4 regions of the Neobittarella massiliensis (ex Bilen et al. 2018) genome follow, and region 1 is predicted to be linked to each of the others. Evidence: predicted binding sites of a transcription regulator. Region 1 holds the regulator's gene; each other region holds the start of a gene.
What was found. Region 1 encodes LexA, which represses DNA repair genes until DNA is damaged. Its sites were predicted from a motif close to CNAACANNTGTTNG; they were not measured.
Positions count from the first base shown of each region.

Region 2: the regulator LexA is predicted to act here: its motif matches at 2,004-2,017, upstream of H8K20_RS06560 (DNA polymerase Y family protein).
Region 3: the regulator LexA is predicted to act here: its motif matches at 2,116-2,129, upstream of dinB (DNA polymerase IV).
Region 4: the regulator LexA is predicted to act here: its motif matches at 1,751-1,764, upstream of uvrB (excinuclease ABC subunit UvrB).

Region 1 covers NZ_JACOGI010000004.1:4,231-8,533, forward strand. Annotated here, with positions in the region: gene H8K20_RS13100 (peptidylprolyl isomerase) at 1-602, opposite strand, end outside; gene H8K20_RS13105 (hypothetical protein) at 977-1,732, shown strand; gene lexA (transcriptional repressor LexA) at 1,994-2,578, shown strand; gene typA (translational GTPase TypA) at 2,763-4,303, shown strand, end outside.
Region 2 covers NZ_JACOGI010000001.1:1,415,413-1,419,715, reverse strand. Annotated here, with positions in the region: gene H8K20_RS06570 (ABC transporter substrate-binding protein) at 1-800, opposite strand, end outside; gene H8K20_RS06565 (SOS response-associated peptidase) at 1,266-1,844, opposite strand; gene H8K20_RS06560 (DNA polymerase Y family protein) at 2,048-3,292, shown strand; gene H8K20_RS06555 (hypothetical protein) at 3,298-3,537, shown strand; gene H8K20_RS06550 (WD40/YVTN/BNR-like repeat-containing protein) at 3,556-4,303, opposite strand, start outside.
Region 3 covers NZ_JACOGI010000001.1:839,534-843,836, reverse strand. Annotated here, with positions in the region: gene H8K20_RS03855 (hypothetical protein) at 1-161, shown strand, start outside; gene H8K20_RS03850 (desulfoferrodoxin family protein) at 298-693, opposite strand; gene dinB (DNA polymerase IV) at 857-2,095, opposite strand; gene H8K20_RS03840 (PfkB family carbohydrate kinase) at 2,755-3,711, opposite strand; gene H8K20_RS03835 (hypothetical protein) at 3,989-4,303, opposite strand, start outside.
Region 4 covers NZ_JACOGI010000001.1:960,255-964,557, forward strand. Annotated here, with positions in the region: gene H8K20_RS04395 (RluA family pseudouridine synthase) at 1-663, opposite strand, end outside; gene H8K20_RS04400 (JAB domain-containing protein) at 804-1,487, shown strand; gene uvrB (excinuclease ABC subunit UvrB) at 1,794-3,764, shown strand; gene uvrA (excinuclease ABC subunit UvrA) at 3,830-4,303, shown strand, end outside.

The DNA of each region.
Region 1 (4,303 bases):
GTGATCAGCACATGCTTGGCGCGCACGTAATTGTCTTTGACATACTGGGTCACCACATCGTCGCCCATCGGTATCTCGCCACCGTCGCCGGTCAGCTTCTCGGTCAGCTTTTGCTGCAGCGTAGACATCTCGCCCATCGAGAGGTATACCTCTTCGGTCAGGTAATTCTGTGCCAGCGCCTCTTCAAAGGCCTCCTCGCTCTCGTAGTTCTCCTTGATCGAGGCCAGATTGTCGCTGATCGATTTGCGCTCGTCAGCGGTCAGGCTCACCCCTTTTTCCTTGGCCAGGTCCATCAGCGCATAGTTGGATTTGATGGTATCCTCCACATGGGTCCGCAGCAGCTCTTTCTTGTCGTCGGCGCCTTCCTGTTCCCACACCGAGTCGTCGCCGCCGTCCAGCTGGTATTTGGTGTTCAGGTAAAAGTATCGGTATTCCTCCATCGACACGTTGTGGCTGCCCACCTTCATGACGACCGGCATGTTCACCGTCTGCTTACCGACTACCAGGTACGAATTTTTGACACAGCCGCTCAGCAGCGTCAGGGACAGCGCCCCCGTCAGGGCGATTGCCGCCAGTTTGCGTGTGAAAGTATGCTTGGCCATAAAACACTCCTATTTTTATATGCTGTTACAACATAGAATGGGCAGATACGTCTGCGCAGTATCTACTATTATAAACGATTTCTGTGTAAAACGTGTGAAAAAAAGTAAACTTTACGCCGAGTGGGGCAAAATTTTTACAGGGACCGGTCCGCAAAGTGGTTATACCATTGGCAAGTATTCCACAGCTGTGGAATATGTTGTGGAAAAACAGATGTTTACCACCAGATATGCAAATACTTGTAAAGGCAGTCGAGCAAAAGCAAACGATAGTTTGCACCTGGTACGAGTTTTTGGTATACTGAGATTACTTTTAAATATGTCATACACGGCTGGCGGCGATCTTTGCAGCGGCCATTTCGATGGGGGAGACGTCCATGCACAGCAAAACGGCACAAAAATGGTGGTCGGCACTGGCCACAGCCTGTATCCTGGCGGTGCTGTGCCTGCTCGCAGCCGCGGCGGCTGATGACGCGCTGTACGCCTTTACCCACAACGGGCAAGACGTGGTGGTGCTGGGGCAGATCGAAAAAATGAGCGGCGACACCGCCACCGTGCAGGTGCGGGAGCTGCTGCGCAGCAGCAAGTCCCAGCGCGGCGCATCGCCGCTGCACTCCGAGCAGGTGGCAGCCACCATTACCGTAAAGGGGCTGTCCGCATTTGCAGCGGGTGACCGGGTGCTGCTGTCTCTGCAAAAAAAGGGCGGCAGTTATCAGGTAGACATGGGCGCCTACCGCGCCAGCAGCACCGAGCTGCCGCTGCAGATCACCGAGCCAGACGGCGCGGCCAGCGCCCAGAGCGCCTGCCTAACCGTGTTTGCCAACTCCCGCGGGGCGCTGTGCGATTTTACACTGCAAGACGGCAGCGCCTTTCTAGAATACCGCGGCCAGCGCTATCAGGTATACAGCCCCGCGCAGGGCTTTTTAGATCCGCAGGTGCCCGGTACCCCGCAGCTGCAGCCCACCTATCCCGCCGCCGGCAGCAACTGGTTCACCCGGCTGCAGTCACCGGCCCTATTTGGGCTGTTGGGTCTGGGCGCGCTGGCAGTACTGTTTTTCTTTTGGCAGCTGCGGCGCCGGGCCCGCCGCCGTACCGTGCGGCTAAAAAACGGCGTGCATCAGCACGACGACTGACCACCACCCCACCCTCGGGCGCTCCGTTAAAAAAATACCGCCAACAGCAGCTGCTGTTGGCGGCATCAAAAGCCTGAGGGGTGCTTTTGAGGAGGATAGTGCAGCCCTAAAAACATTTGCGGCATTGTCTTTAGGCTTGCCTATATTATAGCAGTGTTATTTTTAGGGTTGTGAATGATGTGTAAATAAAAAGTGAAGAAACCTGCCTGATTTTTTGAACTTTAAAAAGCGGGCAGAAACAGATACAGAGAGGACTGCAAGATGGAAAAAGTAGAGCAGAACAAACAGCGGCTGCTGGCCTTTTTGCGCCAGCGCATCGGTCAGGGCATCCCGCCTTCGGTGCGCGAGATCTGCACCGAGATGGGCTTTAAATCCACCTGCACCGCCCACAAATACCTCAAGATGCTCGAGACCGAGGGCCAGGTGGAGATCCTGCGCGGCTCCAACCGCGGCATTCGCCTGCGCGACTTTGGCACCAGCCAGGTGCCGCTGGTGGGCACGGTGGCCGCCGGTACCCCCATACTGGCCCAGCAGAATGTCGAGGGCTATATCGTCACCGACGACCTGCACACCACCGAAGGGGTGTTTGCCCTGCGCGTCAAGGGCGAGAGCATGATCAACGCCGGCATCCTCGACGGCGACATCATCTTGGTGCGCCAGACCCCCGCCGCCGAAAACGGCGAGATCGTGGTGGCACTTATCGAAGACGAGGCGACGGTCAAGACCTTTTATGTAGAGCGCGACGGCCGGGTGCGGCTGCAGCCCGAAAACGACAGCATGTCCCCCATCTACCCCGAGACGGTGGCCATTTTGGGCAAAGTGGTGCGGCTGATCCGCGACTTCTGACAGGCCGGTACATAGGTGTCCTCCCGCGGGGCGGCAGAGCTGCTGCCCGCGCCGTTAGATACAGCTATATTGTCTAAAAAACTGCACTGTGTTTTGTAAAAAATTTTGCTTTATCGGCGCGGATGTAGTATAATAACAAAGTTAAAGCAGCGGACGTTTCATCACAGCTAGGAGGAGTACCAGCTTGATTAGAGAAGACTTACGAAATATAGCGATCATCGCCCACGTCGACCACGGCAAGACCACTCTGGTAGACGAGATGCTCAAACAGGGCGGCATATTCCGCGAGGGCCAAGTCGTGCAGGACCGCGTCATGGATTCCGGCGACCTCGAGCGCGAGCGCGGCATCACCATACTGTCTAAAAACACCTCAGTGGTGTATAACGGCGTCAAGATCAACATCATCGACACCCCGGGCCATGCCGATTTTGGCGGCGAGGTCGAGCGGGTGCTGCAGATGGTCGACGGTGTGCTGCTGCTGGTCGACGCCTTCGAGGGCCCCATGCCCCAGACTCGTTTCGTGCTGGAAAAGGCGCTGGCGCTGGGCCATAAGGTCATCGTGGTAGTCAACAAGATCGACCGCCCCGACGCCCGCCCATCCGAGATAGAGGACGAGGTCTTAGAACTGCTGCTGGAGCTCGACGCCAACGAGGAGCAGCTCGACAGCACTTTTGTCTACTGCTCTGGCCGCGACGGCACCGCCTCGCTGGATTACAGCCAGGCCGGCACCGACCTCACCCCGCTGTTCGAGCAGATCCTGAAAGACGTCCCCGCCCCCGAGGGCGACCCCGAGGCCCCCACCCAGGCGCTGGTCTCCACCATCGACTACAACGAGTATGTGGGCCGTATCGCCATCGGCCGGGTAAAGCGCGGCACGCTGCGCCAGGGCCAAGACGTGATGGTCTGCAACTACCACGGCGACAAAGAGCCCAAAAAGGGCCGCATCGTCAATCTGTACCAGATCTCGGGCCTCCAGCGCGAGGCGGTGGATGAGGCCCAGGTGGGCGATATCGTTTGTTTCTCCGGCATCGAGGACATCTCGATCGGCGACACCATCTGCCAGCCCGACGCCGTCGAGGCGCTGCCGTTCGTCAAGATCTCTGAGCCCACCGTCGAGATGACCTTCTCGGTCAACAACGGTCCCTTTGCCGGCCGTGAGGGCAAGTTCGTCACCTCCCGCCAGATCAGGTCCCGGCTGTACAAGGAGCTGCTCAAAGACGTGTCGCTGCGAGTATCCGACACCGACACCACCGAGAGCTTCAACGTGGCGGGCCGCGGCGAGATGCACCTGTCCATCCTCATCGAGACCATGCGCCGCGAGGGTTACGAGCTGCAGGTCAGCCCGCCCCGCGTGCTGTACCGCGAGGAGAACGGCAAGCGCATGGAGCCCGTGGAGCGGGTGTCCATCGACGTGCCGGAGGAATGCGTGGGCAGCGTGATGGAGAAGCTGGGCTACCGCAAGGGCCAGCTTCTCGAGATGAGCCCCGCCGGCAGCCGCATGAAGCTGGAGTTCCTCATCCCCTCCCGCGGTCTGTTCGGCTACCGCAGCGAGTTCTTGACCGATACCAAAGGTGAAGGCATCCTCAACACCATCTTCGAGGGCTACGAGGAGTATAAAGGCGATATCCCCATCCGCCAGACGGGCAGTCTGGTGGCCTACGAGGCCGGTACGGCGGTGACCTACGGCCTGTATAACGCCCAGGAGCGCGGCACCCTGTTCATCCC
Region 2 (4,303 bases), on a different contig from region 1:
TCGTCTTTGGTCTTGGCGGTGTTCAGCGCCTCGTCGGCGTCTATCCAACCCCGGCGCAGCATCTTTTCCACCAGTGAAAAGCCGGGGGCCAACACCTGGGTCAGGTCGTCCTGGCCGCTGCTCAAACGGGCGATCCGGGCGGCGGGGTCCGCGCTCTGGTATACCGGCAGCAATCCCTTGGCCAGCACTACCGTCTTTAGCGATATATCGTTGTTGGCCACGATGGGGATGATCTTCTGCGACACAAAGTAGTCGCACACCGCCTCCAGCTCAGCCAGGTTCTCGGGTATCTTTTGCCCGTGCTTTTTAAGCAGCGCGGTGTTGCAGTACAGGCCAAAAGCCGAGATAGAGGTGGGCAGGTAGTCGATGGTCCCGTCGGCGGCCATCTGGCTGCGGGCCAGATCGCTAAAGTTTTCCAGCGTCGACAGGTCCGACAGATCGGCCAGCTGTCCCTGCCCCGACAGCTTTAACACCCGCTCGTGGTCCACCATAAAAATGTCGTCGCCGTTGCCGGTGGACAGCCGCTTTTCCAGCACGCTAAAGTAATCCGGGCTCTTGATGCCGTCATAGGCAATGTTCACCCCGGGGTAGTCGTCCATGTAACCGTGCAGCGCGTCCTCAATGGCCATCACGTTCAGCGCCTCGTATTTGTAGCCAAAAAAGGTCAGGTCGGTCTGGTGCTGTACCGCTCCAGTGTCGGCCTCAAAAACAATGTTCTTGCTCTCATTACACCCGCTTAAAACACCCAGCAGCAGTGCCGGCAACAGCAGCAGTGCCCACACCCGTCGCCCCATCCTCATAAAAACGCCCCCACCTCCGCACAGATCGCTATAACAGGACCTGTTTTCACCATTTTGTACAGTATACTCTATATCGGTCAAAAGAAAAAGGTTTCCCTTTAACAAACTGTGAAAAGCGTGACAGTATCTGCGATCAGTTTACCGGCACTTTGTGCCCCTCTTCTATCCCCCAAAAACAGCCGGGCAAAAAACTGCCTGCCAACTGTCCGCCGCTGCTAAAAGCTCGCCGGCGCCCCAAAATAAAAGACCGGTTGGATCGGTGTGTGCACCAGCGCTGTAAAGCGGCAAAAGGTGATAGCCGGTAAACACGCTCCCAGCAGCGGCAAATACCTAAAGTGGCGCCCAATACCGCCCAAAATGCCCGAATTTACAATTTCGTAACATTTGTGATGTCGGCATAAAAAGGGCGGACCGCTACTTTGGCAGCGGTCCGCCCTTTTTAAAACACAAGCTGAGCTGGAGAGATCACACCGCCTGCCGCGCCAGCTCAGGGGCGCATTGCAGCAGCTTGGCGGCCTGCTCGACCGGTGCGCTGCACCAGCTCTCCAGCTGATCTGGCGGCAGGATCACCGGCATGCGGTGGTGGATATCCCGCATCCAGCTGTTGGCGGCGCGGGTGAGAATAACGTACCGCGGCTGCCCGTCAAACACGTTATAGAGCCCCGCCATATAGAGCGCGCTGTCGCCGGGGCGGGTGAACAGGTACTTCTGGTGGGCTCTGTCCTGCGACCACTCGTAAAAGCCGGTACTGGGCACCACGCAGCGGCGAAACAGCAAGCTGTTGCGAAACATGGGCTTGTCCTGCGCGGTCTCACTGCGGGCGTTGATGATCACGCCCGCCGAGCCGCCAAATTTGGGAAAGCCCCAGCCAAAAACATCCGCCTGAATATGCGCTCCCTGCCGCAGGAGCACCGGCGCCGCATTGGTGGGGAAGATCTCACCGGTCTTTACCTCTCTTTCGGGGTGGCGCCTGCTCACCTCCTGAATAATGCGCATGATCTCGCGGCTGTCGGTATCGGTAAACAGCGTGTATCGGCCGCACATAACGTCGTCCTCCTTTGCTTTTTATAGAACTGGTACAGTCAGTTTGCCCCGCCCACGGCCGGTCTATCAAACCGGCCCTAGACTGTCGCACACAGCAGCTGGTGGTATTTCCCTGTAGATATCGGCGGGGGAGCGGTATACAATAAAAACACAGAAAAAAGAACAAATGTTTATTTTTGGCGCTGTATACGCCGGTAATGACTATGGAAAGGACCATCTTACACGCCGATCTCAATAACTTTTACGCCTCGGTGGAGTGCGTATATCGCCCCCAGCTGCGGGGCAAGCCGGTGGCGGTGGCCGGCGACGCCCAGCTGCGGCACGGCATCGTGCTGGCCAAGTCCTACGAGGCCCGCGCCTGTGATGTGCAGACTGGTGACCCACTGTGGCTGGCCCGGCAAAAATGCCCCGAGATCGTGTTCGTACCGCCCGATTATGGCCGCTATCTGCACTATTCACAGCTGGTGCGGCAGATCTATTTAGACTATACCGATCTCGTCGAGCCCTACGGCCTGGACGAGTGCTGGCTGGATGTGACCGGCAGCGCCCGCCTGTTTGGCCGCGGCAGCCAGATCGCCGCCCAGCTGCGCCAGCGGGTAAAAAAAGAGCTGGGCGTCACCATATCGGTGGGGGTATCTTTTAATCGGGTATTTGCCAAACTGGGCAGCGATTTAAAAAAGCCCGACGCCACCACCGTGCTGCCGCCCAACTGCTGGCGGGAGCGGGTGTGGCCCCTGCCCGTGCAGGACCTGATCTACGTGGGCCACGCCACCGAAAGCAAGCTGGCGCGTATGGGCATACACACCATCGGTCAGCTGGCCGCCCAACCGCCGGCACTGGTGCAGCAAAAGCTGGGCAAGGTGGGCGTTCTTTTATGGGGCTGGGCCAACGGGTGCGACCGCTCACAGGTGCGGCCGGCCCACATCTCGCTGCCGGTCAAGAGTATCGGCAACAGCACCACCGCCCCGCGCGATCTGGTCACCGACCGCGACGCCCGCATCACACTGTATGCACTGTGCGACAGCGTAGCTGCCCGTCTGCGGGCGCAGCACCTCACCGCCCGCACCGTGCAGCTCACCATTCGCGACTGCGACCTGTGGAGCTATCAGCGCCAGACGACGCTAAAAGAGCCTTGTCAGGATTCGCAGACGCTGTTCGATGCCGCGCACCGGCTATTTTGCCGCCACCGGCTGCCGGGCCGTCCGGCGCGGGGACTGGGGGTAAAGGCCTGCAATCTGGCCCTGCAAACGCCGCCACAGCTGTCGCTTTACGGCGAGATCCAGCGCGCCCAGCGCCAGACCGATCTGGAGCGCGCGCTGGATGGGATCCGCGCCAAGTACGGAAATTTCGCTGTGCGCCGGGGCATCATGCTCACCGATCCGGCTCTGGCGGCAGTAGATCCGCAGCGAGACCACATCATCTATCCGGTGGGCTTTTTAGGAGGTTGAGAGCTGTGCGCAAAGTAGTCGTGCCGGTGGTGGTACACATCGATGAAAAGGGGCGCATCACCCCGCTGTCGCTGGAGTGGGAAGACGGCACCGTGTACCAGATAGACCGCATTTTGCAGGTAGAGCGCGCCGTGGCCCAGCAGGTGGGGGGCGCCGGCATACGCTATACGGTGCGGGTACTGGGCCGAGAGCGGTATTTATACCACGACGATCTGGAGGGCAACTGGTTCGTCGAGGGCCGGTAGTGCCCCTGCCAGTACCGATCATCCCACCGTGTGGATAGCAGCCCGGCCCCAACCCTGAAGTTTCCAGCCGCCATGCAGATCAGTAGAAGTAAAGGTAACCTTGGCATTGGCGGCATCGCCTTGACCCAACACCAGCGTGTACTGGCCGCCGGCATATTGGAAACTGTCTATATCGGTGAGGTACTGCACCTTTTCGGCCGGAATCTGGTCGTAGGGCAGCTCGATCTGAGCCCAGCTGTCGCCGGTGTCATCGGTGACGAACAGCAGCGGGTAGTACACGTCGTTGCCGGCGTCCAGGGCAACAGCTCCCACCTGCTCGGTAGCCATAGCCATGTCCCGCAAGTAGCGGCTGGAGCCCTGCATGGGCAGCGCCTTTTCCTCCCAGCTCTGGCCGCCGTCACGGGTAAAATAACAGGCCTTGTGTTCACCGCCGCCCATCGACCAGTCGGTCCCCAGCGCGGCCCAGCCAAAGCTGGAGGAGACAAACCCCACTGCCCGTTTGTTGACAGACCGCTCAAAGCTGTCCGACAGGGGCAGCTGTACATTTTGCCAGCTGCCGCCCTGACCGGTAGAGATCGTCAGCACCGGCGTTTTGCCCCAGAAATAGGCGGTAGGCAGCGCCGGATCTACCGGCATGAACAGGCTGGTAGAGGGCAGAGCCAAACGGTCCTGATAAAAATCCATCGTCTCTTTTAGCTCTTGCTCGGTAATGGGGGCTGGTACCCAGGTGGAGCCATAGTCGTAAGAAAAGCGCAGCTGCCCGCCG
Region 3 (4,303 bases), on a different contig from region 1:
CGTTCCTGGCGGCTGCCATTATGATCCTGGCCATGCTGCTGTCGTGTGTGTTTGAGGCGCGCTGCCCGCGGCCCGAGCCCTGCTACCCCCGCGAGAGCGACTACCGCCGCGAGAGCCGCGGACCCGATTCCAGCCGCTACGACGACCGCTACGGCCGCTAAAGACAACCTGCACACCGGCACTGCGCTGCCCGGCCCTGCCTAGCGCTGCCTGGCGCACCCACTGCGCCGCCACATAAAAAGAGGAGGTCCCGCCAGTTTGGCAGGGCCTCCTCTTTTGCTTTTCACCGCCCGGAGCCTATATGTCCTGCCGCCACAGGCCGTGCAGGTTGCAGTGGGCGTATACCGCCACCGGGCTCTCGCCCGGCGCCAACACGAACTGACACACCGGCTGGCTCTGGGCGGTGAGCAGGTGGTAGTGGCCGCCGCAGTCGGTCTGCAAAAACACCCAGTCGATGAGGTGTTCCTCGCCCATGGGGTGGTGGTTCTGCCCCACCTCTACCGTGACGGTATCGTCTTGCCGCAACACCACCGGCTGGTGTTTTTCCACGGCGGCATCTACCTGGCCGGGCACCAGCTTTTGCAGCTGTTGGCCGCAGCACATCAGCGGGGCATCGAGGCCCCAGGGCACGATGGCAAAGCCCGGGCACTGGTCGCTGGTGAGAAACTGTAAGCTCTCTTTGGTCTGTCTCATAGTGATCCTCCTGTTGCGCCGGCGATACGGCTGTTTAACAGCCGTGCGGGGCCGGTGACTATCTTGTTATCCACATCCCAAACTATGGGCCAAAAAGAGCGCAAGTATACAAAAAAGGCGCATCCCAAAACAGAGTTTGGGACACGCTCACATATTCACAGATCTATTCCCGGTCGCCGCCGGGCTCTATCTCGTCGGGGCGGCGGTGAAAGATATCGCTCTCGATGAGCGAGCCAAAGCCCACCGAATCGCTGCCGTACCGCTGGCGGATGGCATCGAGTGCCTGCTCCAGCTTTTGCTGGCGCTCGTGGTCGGGGGTGGAGGAAGGCACATCGAGCCGCAGCTGCTCGCCGGTATCCTGATCGGTGAGTGCGGTGCCGGTCACCGTGAGCATGCGAATGGGCTTTTTCATGTCCCAGCTGCGCTCGATGATGGCCATCGCGGCACAAAACAGCTCCCGCGCCAGATTGGTGGAGCGGGAGAGCCCCTGCTGGCGCGAGATGACGCGCAGATCGGGCGACTTGATCTGCACCTGTACCGTTTGGCAGTAGAGCTTGTGGGCGCGCAGACGGGCGGCCACCGTGTCGCACAGGGACAGCACCCCGGCGCGGATATCGCGCTGGCCCACCAGATTGCGGCGAAAAGTGATGCTGTTGCCCACGCTCTTGACTTCGCGCTGCTCATCAAAGCGGCGCACCGGGCTGTCATCGAGACCCTGGGCGTAGATCTTGGCCGTTAGGCCCCCTTTACCCAGCAGGCGCTGCAGCAGCCAGTCGTCGGCGCGGGCCAGATCGCCTATGGTGTGGATGCCCGCCCGCGCCAGCTTGCCGGCAGCCACCTGCCCGATAAACAGCATGCGCTCGGCCGGCAGCGGCCACAGCAGGCTGGTGTAATTTTGGCGGGTGATCACGGTGGTGGCATCGGGCTTTTTATAGTCGCTGCCCAGTTTGGCAAACACCTTGTTAAAAGATACTCCCACCGAGATAGTGACCTTTACCTCTTGGCGGATACGGCGGCGCAGCTCGTCGGCGATCTTTTCGCCGCTGCCAAACAGACGGTAGCTGCCGCCCACATCCAGCCAGCTCTCGTCGATGGAAAAGGGTTCGACCAGGTCGGTATACTGCTGATAGATGGCATTTATCTGCTGGGAGAACTGGCGGTACAGGTCGTGGTGAGAGGGGGCCAGCACCAAGTCGGGGCACTTGCGCTTAGCCTGCCACACCGTCTCGGCAGTCTTGATGCCGTAGGCCTTAGCCAGCTCGTTTTTGGCCAGAATGATGCCGTGTCGGCTCTCGGGGTCGCCGCACACAGCCATGGGCACGTTGCGGTACTGGGGGTGCAGCGCACACTCTACCGAGGCATAAAAGCCATTGCAGTCACAGTGCAGTATCGTGCGGTCCACGCCCGTCCCCCCAGTAAAATCAAAAGTTTGTTCTTTATAGAGTATAGCACATCGGCCGGACCGGGGCAACCGCTCTTCGTTCCCCCGGCAGCAATGAAAAGTACACTGCGGCTGTGTTGTAACAGACAAATAAAGGAGTTGGGGAAAACCAGGGATCTGCTGCAGCTGGCTATAGCTGATGGAGCGCTGCACAGTGCGGCGATGGACTATTGGCAGGAACTTCTGGCGCACGGCGGGCGGTAGCAGCACGGCGGCGCGCTGCCGGGATGATGGACACCCGCCACTACCTCAACGACTTTTGCGGCAATACAGCGGCTGTATCGGCTACGGGGAACGGCCCATCGAACGAGGCAAGAGATATGCCACCCCGCTCTTACAGCTGTCGCGCGGTTACCGCCGGCAGCTGGAGCCCAAGTGGGGGCTGCCGGGCTGCGACTTGCAAAACGGGGGCGCGCGCCGCACCATCGAACGCGGCGGCAGGCTGGATAATGCGTTTGGATCACCCACACCGACAGGCAAGAGGCACTGCTCTACTGGATCGAGATACAAACAGGCACCGTTCTATCGGGTACTGTATAGACGGCGGGATCGGTGGGTGTCTCATCCTCCCCACCGGGTCCCGCCGCATTTTCGCTTTTTCCGGCCTCAACAGTCAAACCTCACCGGGATATATGCTTTAGCACAGGCGCATAGCGGCGCTCGGCGATAAAATGCTGCACCACCTGTGCCGATACCGCCCCGCCCCGCGGGTCGCGGTAGAGTGTGGAACGGGCGGCAGCAGCCGAGGCGAACAGAGCACATTTCTCGAGCGGCCAGCGGTTGGTCAGGCCGTAGAGAAAGGCGCCGTTATAGGTGTCGCCGGCGCCGGTGGTATCGACAGCCGCCACCGGTAGGGCCGGCACCTGCAGCGCCACATCACGGGTGTAGATACGGCTGCCCTGCGCGCCCAGCGTGTGGGCCACGATACAATTTGGTGCGCGCTGAAGCAGCTGTTGGATGGCCCGGTGGCCGCTGTCGCCGCAAAACTTTTGGTAGGCAAACTCGTTGAGCGAGAGAAAGCTGCAGCGTGAAAAATAGAAGTCGTCCTGCTGACGGCTCTCAAATGAAGCCGCCTCGGCATCGATAGCCAGTTTGACCCCGCCGCGCAGCACGGTATCGAGCATTTTTTGGGGATGGGGAAAGCAGCGCAGGTCGCTCAGGTTCACCAGCAGCCAATCGGCGCCGCCGATCAGCGCCAGCTCGCTCTCGGTATAGGGTACGGGCTGGTGGGGCTGCTCCAGCGAAAAAATGGTGCGCTCACCGGACCGGGCGGTCTTTAAGATGACACAGTGGTGGTTTTGATACCCCTGTTTGGTGCGCACCAGATCGGTCTTGATGCCCTGCTGGCGCATGAGCTGCTGGTGCATAGCCGTGCTCTCGTCCTCGGCGCCAAAAGTCTCGGCAATGTAGCAGGTGAGGCCCAGCGCCGCCATGACAAAGGCGGAATTGGAAAAGCCACCGGCCACCTTCTCTCTGCGGTAGACCGATATCTTCTCTCCCGCCATCGGGTAGTGCTCGGCCTCCCAGTACTCGTCCTGCACGCTGCGGCCCAGGGTAACGACATAGGGCTTATCCACGCGATCAACTCCTGTCTATACGTCTCTGGCTTTATGATACGCCCCGCCAGCGGCAGATACAATGACCTGCAGCGCCGAAATACCGGTGCCACATTTGGCCAAAACTCCCGGTAGTCTCCCCTTTTTATGCCGCCGCAGCACACATTTTATCGGTGATCTTTAGCCGTAAAGGTCCGCTTGTCCCCCAACAGCGGCACCGACCGGGCCCCGGCAAAAAGAAAACAGCCGACAGGACAAGACCTGTCGGCTGTTTGATCATGACATCGGACCTGTGCTGCTACCGCACCTGTTTTTTGCGCTTATACAGGCTCAGGCCGGTAATCGCAGCGGCTGAGAGCACCAGCACACCGCCCCAGAGCAAAACGCTGCTGTCGCCGGTAGCGGGCGCCTGTGTATCTTCACTCTCGGGTTTTTGCCCGTCGCTGGGCTCGGGCTCTTTTTGCTCGCCGGTGGCGGGCAGTACAGTGTCTTCCCTGGTGATCTCCTGCGTCAAGTCTGCATCGGCAAAGTACTTACCGCAGGCCGCACAGTACCAGTATGCCACGTTGCCTTCCTCGGTGGCTGTCGCCTCTTTGCCCTCTACCTTTTGGGC
Region 4 (4,303 bases), on a different contig from region 1:
AGACCGGTTCTGCTGTCGGTCCTTGCGCAGGTAGCCGGTCAGCACCGCCCGGTCCGGCTGCGGCACGCCGGATACCAGGCACAAATACCGCTTTTGCACCCGGTCCTCCCGTATCAGCCGGCACAGCTCCCGCAGCGCCGGGGCGGTCTTGCCCACCAGCACCAGCCCCTGGGTGTTGCGGTCCAGCCGGTTGGCCAGCGCCGGCACAAAACTCAGTTCCCGCTGCGGCCGGTAGCTGCCGCTGGCCATCAGGTAACAGAGCACCTGATCGCGCAGGTTACAAGCACCCCGCTGCTCGCTGTGGGCAGGAGTCCCCACCGGCTTATTGACCACCAGCAGATGATCGTCCTCGTACACGATGTCATCCGCCGGCAGGGGCGGCACTGCGGCCGGCAGTGTCCCTGCCACCGCGCCGCCCCGCTGTGCCGGGTCAAACTCGTCTGGCAGGTACAGGTCCAGCTGGTCGCCCGGCTGCAGCATGGCCGACAGCTCCACCCGCTTGCGATTGACCTTGATCTTCTTTTGCCGATTGGCTTTATAGAGCAGCGACTTAGGACAGTGCACCAGCGTCTTGAGCAAAAATTTATCCAGTCGCTGCCCGGCGTCGTTGTCGCCAATGATCAGTGTAAACAGAGCAGTTCTCCTCTTTCCTTCTGCCCGCAAATAGTATATACTAAACGGGTATACATGTCGCAATTTGTCAAAAAGCAAGCACCTCTGTTTTTGGAGGTGCGGGCCTACTGGTATTGTACTGGATAATGTGCGGCAACACAAATCTTTTTTGCAGCGGGGCAGGGGCGTCTATGAAACACAATCACTACGGCCACCGGGAGCGCACCCGGCAGCTGTTTTTACAGGCCGGGCCGGCGGGCCTGCCCGATCACATGCTGCTCGAGATCCTGCTCTACTCGGCCATTCCCCAGCGCGACACCAACGATCTGGCCCACCAGCTGCTAAACACCTTCGGCAGTGTCAAAGGCGTTTTAGAGGCCGATGTGCAGCTGCTACAGCAGGTGCCGGGGGTGGGTTATAACACCGCCGTCATGCTCAAGACGGTGCTGGCCCTCTTTAGCCGCTACATGCGCGACGGACAGGACAGCTCCCGGGTGCTCAACACCTCCGAGAAGATCGGTCAATACATGCTGCCGGTCTTTTTGGGCAAGACCGATGAGGAGGTCTACCTGCTCTGTTTCGACGACCGCTTTTCGCTGCTCAAGTGTGAGTGTATCGGCGGCGGCAGCCACAATGCGGTACAGGTCAACCGGCAAAAGATCGCCGAGCGGGCGGTGGTGGCCAAGTCGAACCTGGTGGCCATCGCCCACAACCACCCCGGCGGGGTGGCTATGCCCTCCGACGAGGACATCCACGCCACCCTCGAGATCTACAAAACGCTGCGCGACCTGAATATCCAGCTGTTCGACCACATCATCGTCGCCGGCGACGACTTTGTCTCCCTGCGCGACAGCAACCTGTTCGTCGGGCTCTAGTGCCGCCTGTCCTGCCACCGGGCAGGGCAGGCGCTTTTTTGCCCATAAACACTTTCCTCTGTTGCAAAAATATAGGAGATTTTATCTCTTTTGGCCGCAGTTTGTGGTATGATGGAGATTGGGCAGAAAAGTGACTGTACTGCGCCCGGCAGTGGGCAGAATAGCTGTGGCGGGCGGGTCGCTGGCGACTCGGTCCAGCGGCGACCGATCTCGACAGATCCGGTTGACAAAGACCTACAAAAGCAGTAGTATATTAAGGTGCAGAAACGTTTGTTCTTATAGAGCATTGGAAGATAGGGAAGAGATATGGGCGAAGAAAAAGTTTTTCAGCTGGTGGCGCCGTACAGCCCTACCGGCGACCAGCCACAGGCCATCGAAAAGCTCACCGCGGGGGTGCTGCGGGGCGACAAAGAGCAGACGCTGCTGGGCGTCACCGGCTCGGGCAAGACCTTTACCATGGCCAACATCATCGCCAATACCGGCCGCCCCACACTGGTACTGGCCCACAACAAAACACTGGCCGCACAGCTGTGCTCCGAGTTCCGCGAGTTTTTCCCCCACAATGCGGTCGAGTATTTTGTCTCCTATTACGACTACTACCAGCCCGAGGCCTACATCGCCTCCACCGATACCTATATCGAAAAAGACAGCGCCATCAACGAGGAGATCGAGCGCATGCGCCACTCGGCCACCGCCGCTCTGTCCGAGCGGCGCGACGTCATCCTGGTGGCCAGCGTCTCCTGTATCTACTCGCTGGGCGACCCCATCGACTACCACACCATGGTCATCTCGCTGCGCCCGGGCATGGAAAAAGACCGCGACGAGCTCATCAAAAAACTGGTGAGCCTGCAGTACGAGCGCAACGACCTCAACTTTGTGCGCAATAAATTCCGGGTGCGGGGCGACGTGGTGGAGATCTACCCCGCCTACTCGTCCGAGACGGCCATCCGGGTCGAGTTTTTCGGCGACGAGATCGACCGCATCTGCGAGATAAACCCCCTCACCGGCGAGGTGAAGAACGTGGTGGGCCATGTGGCCATCTACCCGGCCTCCCACTACATCGTCCCGCAGGAGAAGATGAAGGCGGCTATCGCCAACATCGAGGAGGAGCTGCAGCAGCGCATCGCCCAGTTTAAGGCCGAGGGCAAACTCATCGAGGCCCAGCGCATCGAGCAGCGCACCCACTACGACATCGAGATGCTGCAGGAGATCGGTTTCTGTAAGGGGATCGAGAACTACTCACGGGTGCTCTCGGGCCGCGAGCCGGGCAGCACCCCCAACACCCTGCTCGACTATTTCCCCGACGACTTTTTGCTGTTCGTCGACGAGTCCCACGTGTCGCTGCCGCAGGTGCGCGGCATGTTCGCCGGCGACTTCGCCCGCAAAAAAAACCTGGTCGACTACGGGTTCCGCCTGCCGTCGGCCTTCGACAACCGGCCGCTCAACTTCGACGAGTTCTACCAAAAGCTCAACCAGGTCATCTTCGTCTCGGCCACCCCCAACGAGCTGGAGCGCGAAAAGAGCACCCAGATCGTGGAGCAGGTCATCCGCCCCACCGGCCTGATGGACCCCGAGGTCATCGTCAAGCCGGTCGAGGGCCAGATAGACGACCTTTACGGCGAGATACAGAAGCGCCGCCAGCGCGGCGAGCGGGTGCTGGTGACCACCCTCACCAAAAAGATGGCCGAGGACCTGACCGATTACCTGGAGGGGATGGACGTGCGGGTGCGCTACATGCACCACGGCACCGAGACCATCGAGCGCATGGAGATCATCCGCGACCTGCGCCTGGGTGAGTTCGACGTGCTGGTGGGCATCAACCTACTGCGTGAGGGGCTGGATATCCCCGAGGTGTCGCTGGTGGCCATCCTCGACGCCGACAAGGAGGGTTTCCTCCGCTCCGAGACCTCGCTGATACAGACCATCGGCCGCGCCGCCCGCAACGCCGGCGGCCAGGTCATCATGTACGCCGACAGCGTCACCCGCTCCATGGAGGCGGCCATCCGCGAGACCGAGCGCCGCCGCGCCATCCAGGGCAAATATAACCAGGAGCACGGCATCACCCCCCAGACCATCATCAAGCCGGTGCGCGACATTATCGAGATATCTTCCAAAGATACCGACGACGAGAAGAAATACAAAAAACTCAGCCGTGCCAAGAAGATGGAGATGATCGACGCGCTCACCAAAGAGATGCGCCAGGCGGCCCAGCTGCTGGAGTTCGAGCAGGCGGCGTTCTTGCGCGACAAGATCGCCAAGCTCAAGGCGATGAAATAGATAGACCCAGTATCCCCCAACGATCTCCCCAAAAAGAGGAAGTTTATAAAAGAGAGGAACGCAGATTGGCTACAGATAAGATCCGCATCAAAGGTGCCCGCGAGCACAACCTGAAAAACGTCGATGTCACCATCCCCCGCGACCAGCTGGTGGTCTTTACCGGGCTGTCGGGCTCGGGCAAGTCGTCGCTGGCCTTCGACACCATCTACGCCGACGGACAGCGCCGGTACGTCGAGAGCCTGTCCTCCTACGCCCGCCAGTTTTTGGGCCAGATGGAAAAGCCGGACGTCGACTACATCGAGGGGCTGAGCCCCGCCATCTCCATCGACCAGAAGACCACCTCCCGCAACCCGCGCTCCACCGTGGGCACCGTCACCGAAATATACGACTACCTGCGCCTACTGTACGCCCGTATCGGCGTGCCCCACTGCCCCATCTGCGGGCGCGAGATCAAGCAGCAGACCATCGACCAGATCGTGGACAAGGTGCTCTCACTGGATGAGGGGGACCGCATCCAGGTGCTGGCGCCGGTGGTGCGC